One region of the Neorhizobium sp. NCHU2750 genome, then DNA from elsewhere that is predicted to be linked to it. Evidence: predicted binding sites of a transcription regulator. Region 1 holds the regulator's gene; each other region holds the start of a gene.
What was found. The regulator LexA, encoded in region 1, represses DNA repair genes until DNA is damaged. The targets are predictions, from matches to a motif close to TGTTCNNNNTGTGTTCNG.
Positions count from the first base shown of each region.

Region 1 (3,275 bases):
TTCTGACGCTGTTGCGCACCCGGCTCAGATATCTCGGCCTGCCGCTGATTGCGGTCGCCCTCTGGCTCTTCCTGCAGCCATGGCCGGAACCGCCGTCCAGCCTGCTGATTGCCGAAGACGGCACGCTGGTGGGACTTCGCAGGGAGGGCGGTATTGCGGTCAACCGGGCGAAGGTGCCGGATTTCATCTATGGACAATGGCGCCGCGCACGACGGCTGCCCGACCCGGAAGCGCCGATCATTCGCGACGAGTGGCGCGATAAGGATATGCCGAAGGAGGTCCCCAAAGGCCTTTCGCAGAACAGGGCGAAAACTGGCGCTGCCCGCCTGCCGAAAGCCGTCATCGAGCGTGCGCGGGATCGCATGGAGGTCACGAGCGCGGACCGCTTCGAATGTCAGCCGAAAGCTTGGTGTGCGATCATGTCTCCGGATGGTGTCATCGTCGTCGTCATCGAGGATAGCCGCTTCACCGGTGTGGCCTGTGATGTCGCGGGGCTCGTCGTTGCGCCGCGCGCTCGGTTCGACGAGTGCCGCTCGGGGACGCCATTGCTCAGCGGCAGGACGTTACGCAATACGGGTGCGGTCGAGATCGACTTTGCCGGGTCGCCGATCGCCGACGAATGGATCATCGAAACGGCAATGAGCGCCTCTGCCCGGCCATGGACCGTTCATCGCCAATATGACTGGCATCGCGGCATCTATGATGCGTCGCTACCGCCATGGCTGGTCAGGCCTTCACAAAACAGTTCAATCGAAGACGACCTGTCCGTCGACGTTTCCGCCATGGGCGCGGGAGGCGATTTTCAGGACCAGCAAGGCTTTGCCGATCCTGCTGATTTCAATGATAGCGGCGAATGAGGCCGACCAGCTTGCCCTGCACCTTGACCCGGTCAGGCGGGAAGATGCGGGTTTCATAGGCGGGATTAGCAGCTTCAAGCGCGATCGATCCACCCTTGCGGCGGAAACGCTTCAGCGTTGCTTCCTCGTCATCGACAAGGGCAACGATGATATCGCCGGGATTGGCGGTGCTGCCGTTGCGGATGATGACGGTATCGCCATCGAGGATGCCGGCCTCGATCATCGAATCGCCCTTGACCTCGAGCGCATAATGCTCACCGGCGCCGAGCATTTCGACCGGAACGGAAATGTCGTGGGTGTTGTTCTGGATGGCCGAGATCGGCACGCCGGCGGCGATGCGGCCCATCACGGGGACGCTCGCCGAGGCGCTGTCATTGGCCGGGGCCGCGGGTGCGGCAGGTGCCGGCGGTTTCTTGCCGAGGCTGCCCTCGATGACGCTCGGCGAAAATCCGCGCTTCGGCTGCAGCGTCGGCACATAGGCCTCCGGCAGCTTGATGACTTCGAGCGCACGGGCCCGGTTCGGCAGCCTTCGGATGAAGCCGCGCTCTTCCAAAGCGGTGATCAGGCGGTGGATGCCCGACTTCGATGCGAGATCGAGTGCATCCTTCATTTCATCGAAAGAAGGTGGAACGCCGGACTCCTTCATGCGTTCATGAATGAACAAAAGAAGTTCCTGTTGCTTCCGGGTCAGCATTTTGATGCACCTTCAGATTTGAAACAAATGCAGAACGAACACTATATGTTCCATATGTGTTCCGCAAGTCCCTAAATTTTCGTGAAAATATGATAACTTTCCGAGATGGCTGATAACGTTCTCGGCAGAAAGCTACTTGCGCTCCCCGACGGACTGACCAATTTATTTTCGGCGGATCAGAGTCTGGGGGACATGCGTGACTGCTAAGAAAATCGATCATCTCGTTTTGCCGGTCGGCAATCTGGTCCAGGCGCGCGAGCGGCTGTCGGGGCTGGGCTTTACTGTTGCGCCTGATGGTGTGCATCCGTTCGGGACGGCCAATGCCTGTATCTTCCTTGAGGACGGCACCTATCTGGAGCCGATCGCGCTTGCGGACCGGCGCAAGGCGGGCACCGCTGCCAAGCGCGGCAATGTGTTTGTCGAGCGAGACATTGCCTTTCGCGGCAAGCGTGGGCGTCAGGGGCTGTCGGCGATCGTGGTCGCTAGTGACGACGCTTCCGATGATCACCAGCGTTTTGTTGAAGGTGGGGTTTCGGCGGGCGAGCCGCTGGAATTTGCCCGCATCATTAAGTCACCGGAGGGAGACGAGCGGGAGGGGCGCTTTCGCCTCGCTTTTGCGGCGCTCGAAGGTGCGTCCGAATTTTTCGCCTTTGCCTGTCAGCGCGTCGTTTCCTTTCCGCAGGACATGGGGTCCCTGAGGGTGCATGCCAATGCGGTGACCGGGCTGAAGGAAGTCGTGCTTTCCTCAGGTGTGCCCGGCGATTCCGCCAGGCTGTTGCAATCCGTCCTGTCGGTTTCTGCGCAGGAAGGGGAGGCCGGGCTGGTGTTTGCCGGCGAAAATGCCAGGGTCCGGGTGGTGGACGCAGATCAGCTGCATCAGGAATTCGGGCCTGCCGCCAAGCTGCATGGGGCTGAGCTTTGCGGGCAGGCGGTGATCTTCCGCACCGCCGATCTGGCCGTGACAGAGATCACCCTTGCTGCTAATGACGTCGCATTCATCCGCCGGGATGGACGCGTGCTTGTGTCGCCGTCGCCCGGCCAAGGCGTGTTTTTCGGTTTCGAGGAATGAAAATGGCAGTGTCCCCCAATTCTGAGGTTTCGGTCGGAGAAGGCGCAAACAAGGTTGTGTTCTCCAATGCCGGCAAGCTTTCGCTGATTGCGGGCCCCTGCCAGATGGAGAGCCGCGATCACGCCTTCATGATCGCCGGCAACCTCACGGAGCTCTGCGCCAAGCTCGGCATCGGGCTTGTCTACAAGTCGTCCTATGACAAGGCGAACCGTACATCCTTGTCGGGCAAGCGCGGCATCGGGCTTGAGAACGCGATGGAGATCTTTGCCGACCTGAAGAAGGAATTCGGCTTCCCGGTTCTGAGCGACATCCACACGGAAGAACAGTGCGGCCTGGTGGCGCCGACGATCGACATCCTGCAGATTCCGGCCTTCCTGTCGCGCCAGACGGACCTGCTGGTCGCCGCCGCCAAGACGGGCCGGGCGATCAACGTCAAGAAGGGCCAGTTTCTCGCCCCCTGGGACATGAAGAACGTGCAGGCGAAGTTTACCGAAAGCGGTAATCCGAATGTGATGCTGTGCGAACGCGGTGCGTCCTTCGGTTACAACACGCTGGTATCCGACATGCGCTCGCTGCCGATCATGGCGTCGCTCGGTTCGCCCGTCATCTTTGATGCGACGCATTCGGTGCAGCAGCCGGGCGGGCAGGGCGGTTC
Region 1 is NZ_CP030827.1:2,051,765-2,055,039, reverse strand. It holds gene NCHU2750_RS10115 (ComEC/Rec2 family competence protein) at 1-857, shown strand, start outside; gene lexA (transcriptional repressor LexA) at 838-1,551, opposite strand; gene NCHU2750_RS10105 (VOC family protein) at 1,748-2,620, shown strand; gene kdsA (3-deoxy-8-phosphooctulonate synthase) at 2,623-3,275, shown strand, end outside.

Region 2 (3,275 bases), 280 kb from region 1:
ACGCCGTCCGGCAGCGGCAGCTCCTTGAAGCGCACGAAGGCCGTCATCTTGTGATAGTCGCGCCCGACCGATTTCGCCAGCCGCTGCGCCGTATGGACATCCGGATCGATCGCCATGTTGAGGAGGCCATGCGAATGAAAGAGCCGGAACAGCAGCCGATAAAGAAGCGTGAACCGCGTCGGATCGGTATGGCAGAGCACCGCCTCCGCCAGCCGGATGAAGGACGGCTTCACGCTGAGTTTCGGCACCGGATGGCCGGGCTCGGGAAACCGGTTGTCGTCGAAGCCGAACAGCCCGTCGGCATCGTCCATCGTCCGCCATTCGATGAATTGTGGCGCAATGCCGGCCATCATGAAGCCGCGGGCGGCATCGCGCCACTCGTTGAGATCGCCCCGCCCCCGCAAGGAATAGCGAAACATCATAACAGCGACAATTGCTCCGGCTTCGGTTGAAACATGGCTCTCAGATCCGACCGGTCGACCAGCCGGTGCGGCGTCCAGCCGTCACAGACGATGAAGGGCTGCACCTTTTTAAGCGACACGCCGAGCCGCTTCAGGTCGTCGAGCCGCAATGTGCGGAACCGCCGCGACGACAGGATGGCGCCGACCGTCTTGGTGCCGAAACCCGGCACCCGCAAAAGCATCTCCCGCTCCGCCCGGTTCACATCCACCGGAAACCGCTCGCGATGGGCAAGCGCCCAGGCGAGTTTCGGATCGAGATCGAGGTCGAGCATCCCCCCCTCGCGCCCCGCGGTGATTTCGCCGATCTCGAACCCGTAGAAGCGATAGAGCCAGTCGGCCTGATAGAGCCGGTGTTCGCGGATCAGCGGCGGCTTGATCAAAGGCAGGGTCTTCGACGAATCCGGGATCGGGCTGAAGGCCGAATAATAGACGCGCTTCAGCCCATAGCTGCCGTAAAGCCTGGCACTGGTGCCGAGAATGGTCGTGTCATCGGCACCATCCGCGCCGACGATCATCTGCGTGCTCTGGCCCGCCGGGGCAAACCTCTTGCGCCGCTTCGTCTTGAGTGTCGGCTCCGCCATTTCCTCGATCTTGAGCCGCAGATTGCCCATCGACCGGCGAATGTTATCCGGCTGCTTTTCCGGCGCGAATTTGCCGATCCCCGCATCGGTCGGCAGTTCGATATTGATCGACAGCCGGTCGGCATAAAGCCCCGCCTCCTCGATCAGATGCGCCGACGCTTCGGGGATGGATTTCAGATGGATATAGCCTCGGAAATTATGGATCGTGCGAAGCTCGCGGGCGATCCGCACCATCTCCTCCATCGTATGGTCGGACGAGCGGATGATGCCGGAGGATAGAAACAGGCCCTCGATATAGTTGCGGCGATAAAATTCCAGCGTCAGCCAGATCACCTCTTCGGGCGTGAACCGTGCCCGCTCCACGTTGCTGGACGAGCGGTTGATGCAATAGGCGCAGTCATAGATGCAGAAATTGGTGAGCAGGATTTTGAGAAGCGAAATGCACCGTCCGTCCGGCGCATAGGCATGACAGATCCCCGACCCCTCGGTCGAGCCGAGCCCGCCGCTTTTCGACGAATCCCGCTTCACCGTCCCGCTCGAGGCGCAGGAGGCGTCATATTTCGCGGCATCCGAAAGGATCGCCAATCGTTGTTTCAGCGACTTCTTCATGGCTTTGTTCACTATATGTTCCGACAAGCCCAGTCAAGAACCGGAGTGAACATGTACGCTGGCGTACAAAAGCGGATCGCGACGGCGATGGCCGCGATCCGCAACAACACAGGCGTGTCAGTGCGTTGCCGGCATGTCGACGGCAAACAGTGTGAACTTGGTCGCCTGTTCCGGACTGAAATTGTTGTCGGAGGCAAGCAGCATCGTCTGGCGCCCATCGACGACGGGGCCGAAGGCGATCGATTCGATATTGTCGATCTTCAGGCCGTCATCGCCATCGACAAGCGAGAACCACAAGGACTTCGCCATCGGCTTGACGTCGTCGATCGAGATCGCATCGCGGCCGTTGACGTCGGTCGCACCGGCCGGATCGACCAGATAGAAGCGGATATTGAAGCCGTGGCCTTCGGTGAAATTGCGCTCGATGACGACGAAACGCCCGTCCTTCAGCGCCATCAGCGCCGAGGCGCCATTGTCGGCCCAGCCGCCGGCCTTGACCGGTGCCGCCGGGATCTTGTCGGTCAGGTAGACATATTGCGCCTTGGGCGTCAGCGTCTTCGTGTCGAGTACGAGAAGGCGCGAGGCACTGCCCTTGTCGAGCGTCGCCTTGCCGCCGTCCTGCGCCAGCGCGTTCTCGTCCAGCGCATAGAGCGTCGAGCCGTCGGGGCCGAGGTCGAGGCCTTCGAAACCGAGGTTTTCGATGACGCCATGGGTCTTTTCCGCGTTCACGGCAAAGGCTTCCGGCAGCTCGATGGATTTCGTGTTCGTGCCGTCGAGATCGGAGACATAAAGCGACGGCCTGCTCTTCTCGTCACGCTCGGATGTCCAGAAGATCCGCTGATTGGCGCTGTCGAGCGCAATGCCTTCCGGATCGGCGCCCTTGAGGCCGAAATGCCGGCCGCCGGGCGCCATCAACTCCTTCATCTGGCCGATATCGAGCTTGGCGATCCTGTTCTTCTGGACGGTCATGCCGATGCGATAGAAGCGCACCGGGCCGAATTCGGCGCGGTCGTCCGAGATCGCCAGGAAATTGCCGGCGGAAGCATCATAGGAAAGGTCGGAAAGGCCGCCGACCTGCACACCGTCGATGGAAAGCGCGGTGGGAAACGTCACCTCGTCGAGAAAGACCGGCTTGGGAAGCCCGTTAGAAAGATCGTCGGCAAGTGCAGGAGCGGCAGAAAGAAGCAGGATCGAAACAAGTTTGACGGAAAGGCGCATCGGGAAATCCTCGTTTGCGAAAACGTTCCCTGCCCTATCGTCGGCCTTTGACAGTCTGATGAAACACGCCGCCGAACGCCATCCGGTCACGGATCTGACATCTCTTCACATTGGGGTGCATTGACAAACGGCTTGTCGTCAATTCATCATAAATTGCGTGGAGGAACGTTGCGATTTCGATTTTCTTGGCTTTAGCCGTCGAAATTCTGCTATGTTGACCTACATTTTGACGCTGCGATGGTTCCGAAGTTCACGCTCCGGAACCTGTTTCTTTTTGTGTCCGCGGTAACCGCGGACACACCCCTGAAGGACAAGGAAATGGTTGATAAGGTACCGATGACGCAAAAGGGCTTTGCCCAGCTGCAGGAAGAACTGCGCTGGAGGCAGCAGGAAGAGCGTCCCCGTA
Region 2 is NZ_CP030827.1:2,330,035-2,333,309, forward strand. It holds gene NCHU2750_RS11290 (UdgX family uracil-DNA binding protein) at 1-419, opposite strand, end outside; gene NCHU2750_RS11295 (putative DNA modification/repair radical SAM protein) at 419-1,651, opposite strand; gene NCHU2750_RS11300 (esterase-like activity of phytase family protein) at 1,769-2,869, opposite strand; gene greA (transcription elongation factor GreA) at 3,188-3,275, shown strand, end outside.
Region 2: the regulator LexA is predicted to act here: its motif matches at 1,657-1,674, upstream of NCHU2750_RS11295 (putative DNA modification/repair radical SAM protein).

Region 3 (3,275 bases), on a different replicon from region 1:
ACCACCGTGCCGCCTGCGTCTTCCACAGCCTGTCTGGGCTTGGAGAATTCCACGTCTTCCGTCCCGCGGGGTGCGATGAGGATTGCAATAGTCTTGCCCTCAAGGGTCATGTCTCTCTCCTGGTTTTTTTGTTGAAGGTGTTCGACGAAGTGGAACCTTACTTGTTCAGGTCGGTCGCCATCTGCAGATGGTGCTCCAGCGCCGGACGGGTACTGGCGGCCCATGCCTTCAGGTCGGCATTGTCGCCGCTGTCGCCGTAACGCTTGAACAGATCAACGGCGTCCTTGTGGGCGTCTTCCTGATCCGAATGGTACTGCTTGGTGAAATCGGCGCCCTGCAGGCCCTTCAGCTTGTTCAGCATGTCCTGCTGCGACGACGTCATCGCTGTCGGGATCTGGGCCTGGACCTTTCCGCTGGTCACCAGGCCCTTGAGCTCGCCCGTCGTCTTTTCATGGTCGGCGATCATCTGCTGAGCGAACGCCTTGGTAGCGTCATCAGAGCGTTCCAGAGCGAGCTTGCTGGATTCGATCTCGAACATATCGCTGGTGGCGGCTTCTGCCACGAAGTCCTCGGTTTTCGGGGCCATCCCGAGCATGGAGTTCACACCGGTCTTCTCGGCTGCGGACTGGGCGAATACGGGGGATGCGATCAGCAAGGCGAGGCCTGCGAAGGCAATGGTCTTCTTCATGAGGGTGAGCTCCGTTTGCGGGGTTGCTCTGTGAGAACCTTCACTGCGCCGGATTGTTCCTGCCGACGACTGTAATCATCTTGAAGCGGAAGCTCTTATAACGAATGGAACATCGCTCCGGGCCTTTCGTTTCGTCCCGCTCAACAAGCAAAGAGGCAGAGATGGCACACGAAGACGACGATCTGGGCAAGGTATGGAAGCTGATCGAGAAGATCGGGTTCTGCATGTTGACGACACAGTCAGGCAGTGACCTGCGCGCCCGACCGATGGCTGCCCACGCCGAGGAGATCGAGAACGCGATCTACTTCTTGACAGACGTTGCCAGCCACAAAGACGACGAGATCGCCCGCCACCCGAACGTCTGCCTCGCCTTCGCGGATTCGAAAGGACAGAAATACGTCTCGATCTCCGGCACGGCGGAAGTGCAGAACGACCGTGAAAAGATCCACGACCTCTGGGCGACGCCCGCAAAGGCTTGGTGGGACAATGCCGACGATCCGTCCATCCGGGTGCTGAAGATCATCCCGTCATATGCGGAATACTGGGACAGGCCCGGCACGGTCATCAGCTACATCAAGATGGCGGCAGCAGCGGTGAGCAGCTCGCGTCCGGACATGGGCGACAGCGCCAAAGTGGAGATGTAGGCGCAGTCAAGACTGGTCGGTGTCGAGGCAGGGGAACCGTGTCTGGCACCGATCCCCGTCCGGGCCGGTCATAAATTCGCATCCCATGGCTGCTCGCCGTCGCAGTGTCGAGAAGCTCACGCCCGCGCCAAACGACTTCACCAGCTCTGTCCTTACATATGAGCCCTTGGTCCCGCAGCGTCGGCACTCGACGTCGATAACTTGCAAGCGGACATCCTTCAGTTTCGGACCGGTACAGCTCTCGGGTGGCGGGCAGCGTCGCGCCATCGTCTCTCCATGGCCGGCCTCATGCCGGAGCGGGGGCTGACTATACGACACGGAATCCACAGACAAGGCGCCGGGAATGATAAAAATATTTTCAATGGCGACGCCCATTTCGCGCGGATGCCTACGAAATTGATTCCGCTTGCTAATCTTCCGAATAACTAATTCACAGGAATACATTCCTCAATCTCGGTCGCCTTGACACCCGTTTCTGAAAATGGAACATACGCAGAACATCAGCTTTTGTACGGCATGAGGCCGTCGGATTAAACGCTACCCGGAAGGATTCTAGCGAACGATGTCGGCTGTGCGGGCGATAGCGATCTCTGAACTGCGTGAACGCATAGCCGCCATGGAGGGCGGCCTGGCGAAGCAGAAGGTATGCCTGCCATTTGGAGTGCCGGACATCGATGCTCATCTGCCCGGAGGCGGGCTCGCTTATGGTGCGCTGCACGAGTTCGCAGGCGGTGGATCGGGCACGGTCGATGGAGCGGCTGCAGCCCTCTTCGCAGCTGGGGTCGCCGCGCGGACGAGAGGGCCGGTGGTCTGGTGCCTGACGAGGCCAGACCTGTTCTTTCCAGCACTCGCTCAGGTCGGTCTGCATCCGAGCCGAGTTGTCTTCGTGGAAGCGGGCAAGGAAGAGGAGGTGCTCGCATCAATGGAAGAGGCGCTGTCATATGGGGGTCTCGGTGTCGTCGTCGGAGAGCTCGTCCGCCTGCCGATGGTCGCCTCCCGTCGTCTGCAACTCGCTGCTGAGCGAACGGGGACGATGGCTATCGTGGTGAGACGCTGGCGTCGGCAGACGGAGGCGTCGGATTTCGGCCAGCCGACCGCGGCCACGACGCGTTGGAGGGTCAGCGTCCTTCCGTCCGAGACGCTGCCCGTTCCGGGCGTCGGCCGGGCGCGGTGGTTTCTCGAGCTAATGAGAGTAAAGGCGGGGGAATGTGCTGAGTTTTGCGTAGGAGCATGTGATGGGCAGGGTCGTATCGATATATCTTCCGGATCTGCCAACGGATCGAATACGGCGCGACGATCCGTCAATTCCTGACGACCAGCCCATCGCCGTCGTCGCCCGGAGCGGTTCGAAGCGCTGGGTAGCGGCCTCTGACGCCGCCGCGAAGGCGGTGGGCGTGAAGGTCGGGATGCCGGCCGCCAAAGCACAGGCTCTCTTTCGCGACCTCATGCTCGTCGATGCTGACCCTGCAGCGGATGCCCGAGCGCTGGAGCTCATCGCACTGTGGGCGCTCCGGCACTATTCGCCGATCGTCGCGGTGGACGGTACGGACGGCCTCGTCCTCGACACAGAAGGTGCTGATCACCTGCAGGGCGGGGAACTTCGGATGGTGACCACCATGTTCAATTCTTTCCACGGCAAGAAGCTCAAAGCCCGCATCGCTATAGCCGATAGCTGGGGTGCGGCCCACGCGTGCGCCCGAGCGATCAAGCGCGAGACCGTCATCGTTCCACCGACCGAGACATTCCGGGCTGTCGAGAAGCTGCCGATCTCGTTGCTGCGGTTGCCGGAAAAAGTCGTCGCTGACCTCCGAGTTCTTGGTTTCCAAACCATCGGAGAGCTGTCGAACACTCCGCGCGCGCCGCTCGCCCTGCGCTTCGGGCCCGAAGTCGGGCGTCGCATCGACCAGACCCGTGGCACCATGGCAGAACCGATCGATCCCATC
Region 3 is NZ_CP030832.1:77,412-80,686, forward strand. It holds gene NCHU2750_RS29510 (type 1 glutamine amidotransferase domain-containing protein) at 1-110, opposite strand, end outside; gene NCHU2750_RS29515 (DUF4142 domain-containing protein) at 158-688, opposite strand; gene NCHU2750_RS29520 (pyridoxamine 5'-phosphate oxidase family protein) at 850-1,332, shown strand; gene NCHU2750_RS29530 (ImuA family protein) at 1,895-2,644, shown strand; gene NCHU2750_RS29535 (Y-family DNA polymerase) at 2,568-3,275, shown strand, end outside.
Region 3: the regulator LexA is predicted to act here: its motif matches at 1,815-1,832, upstream of NCHU2750_RS29530 (ImuA family protein).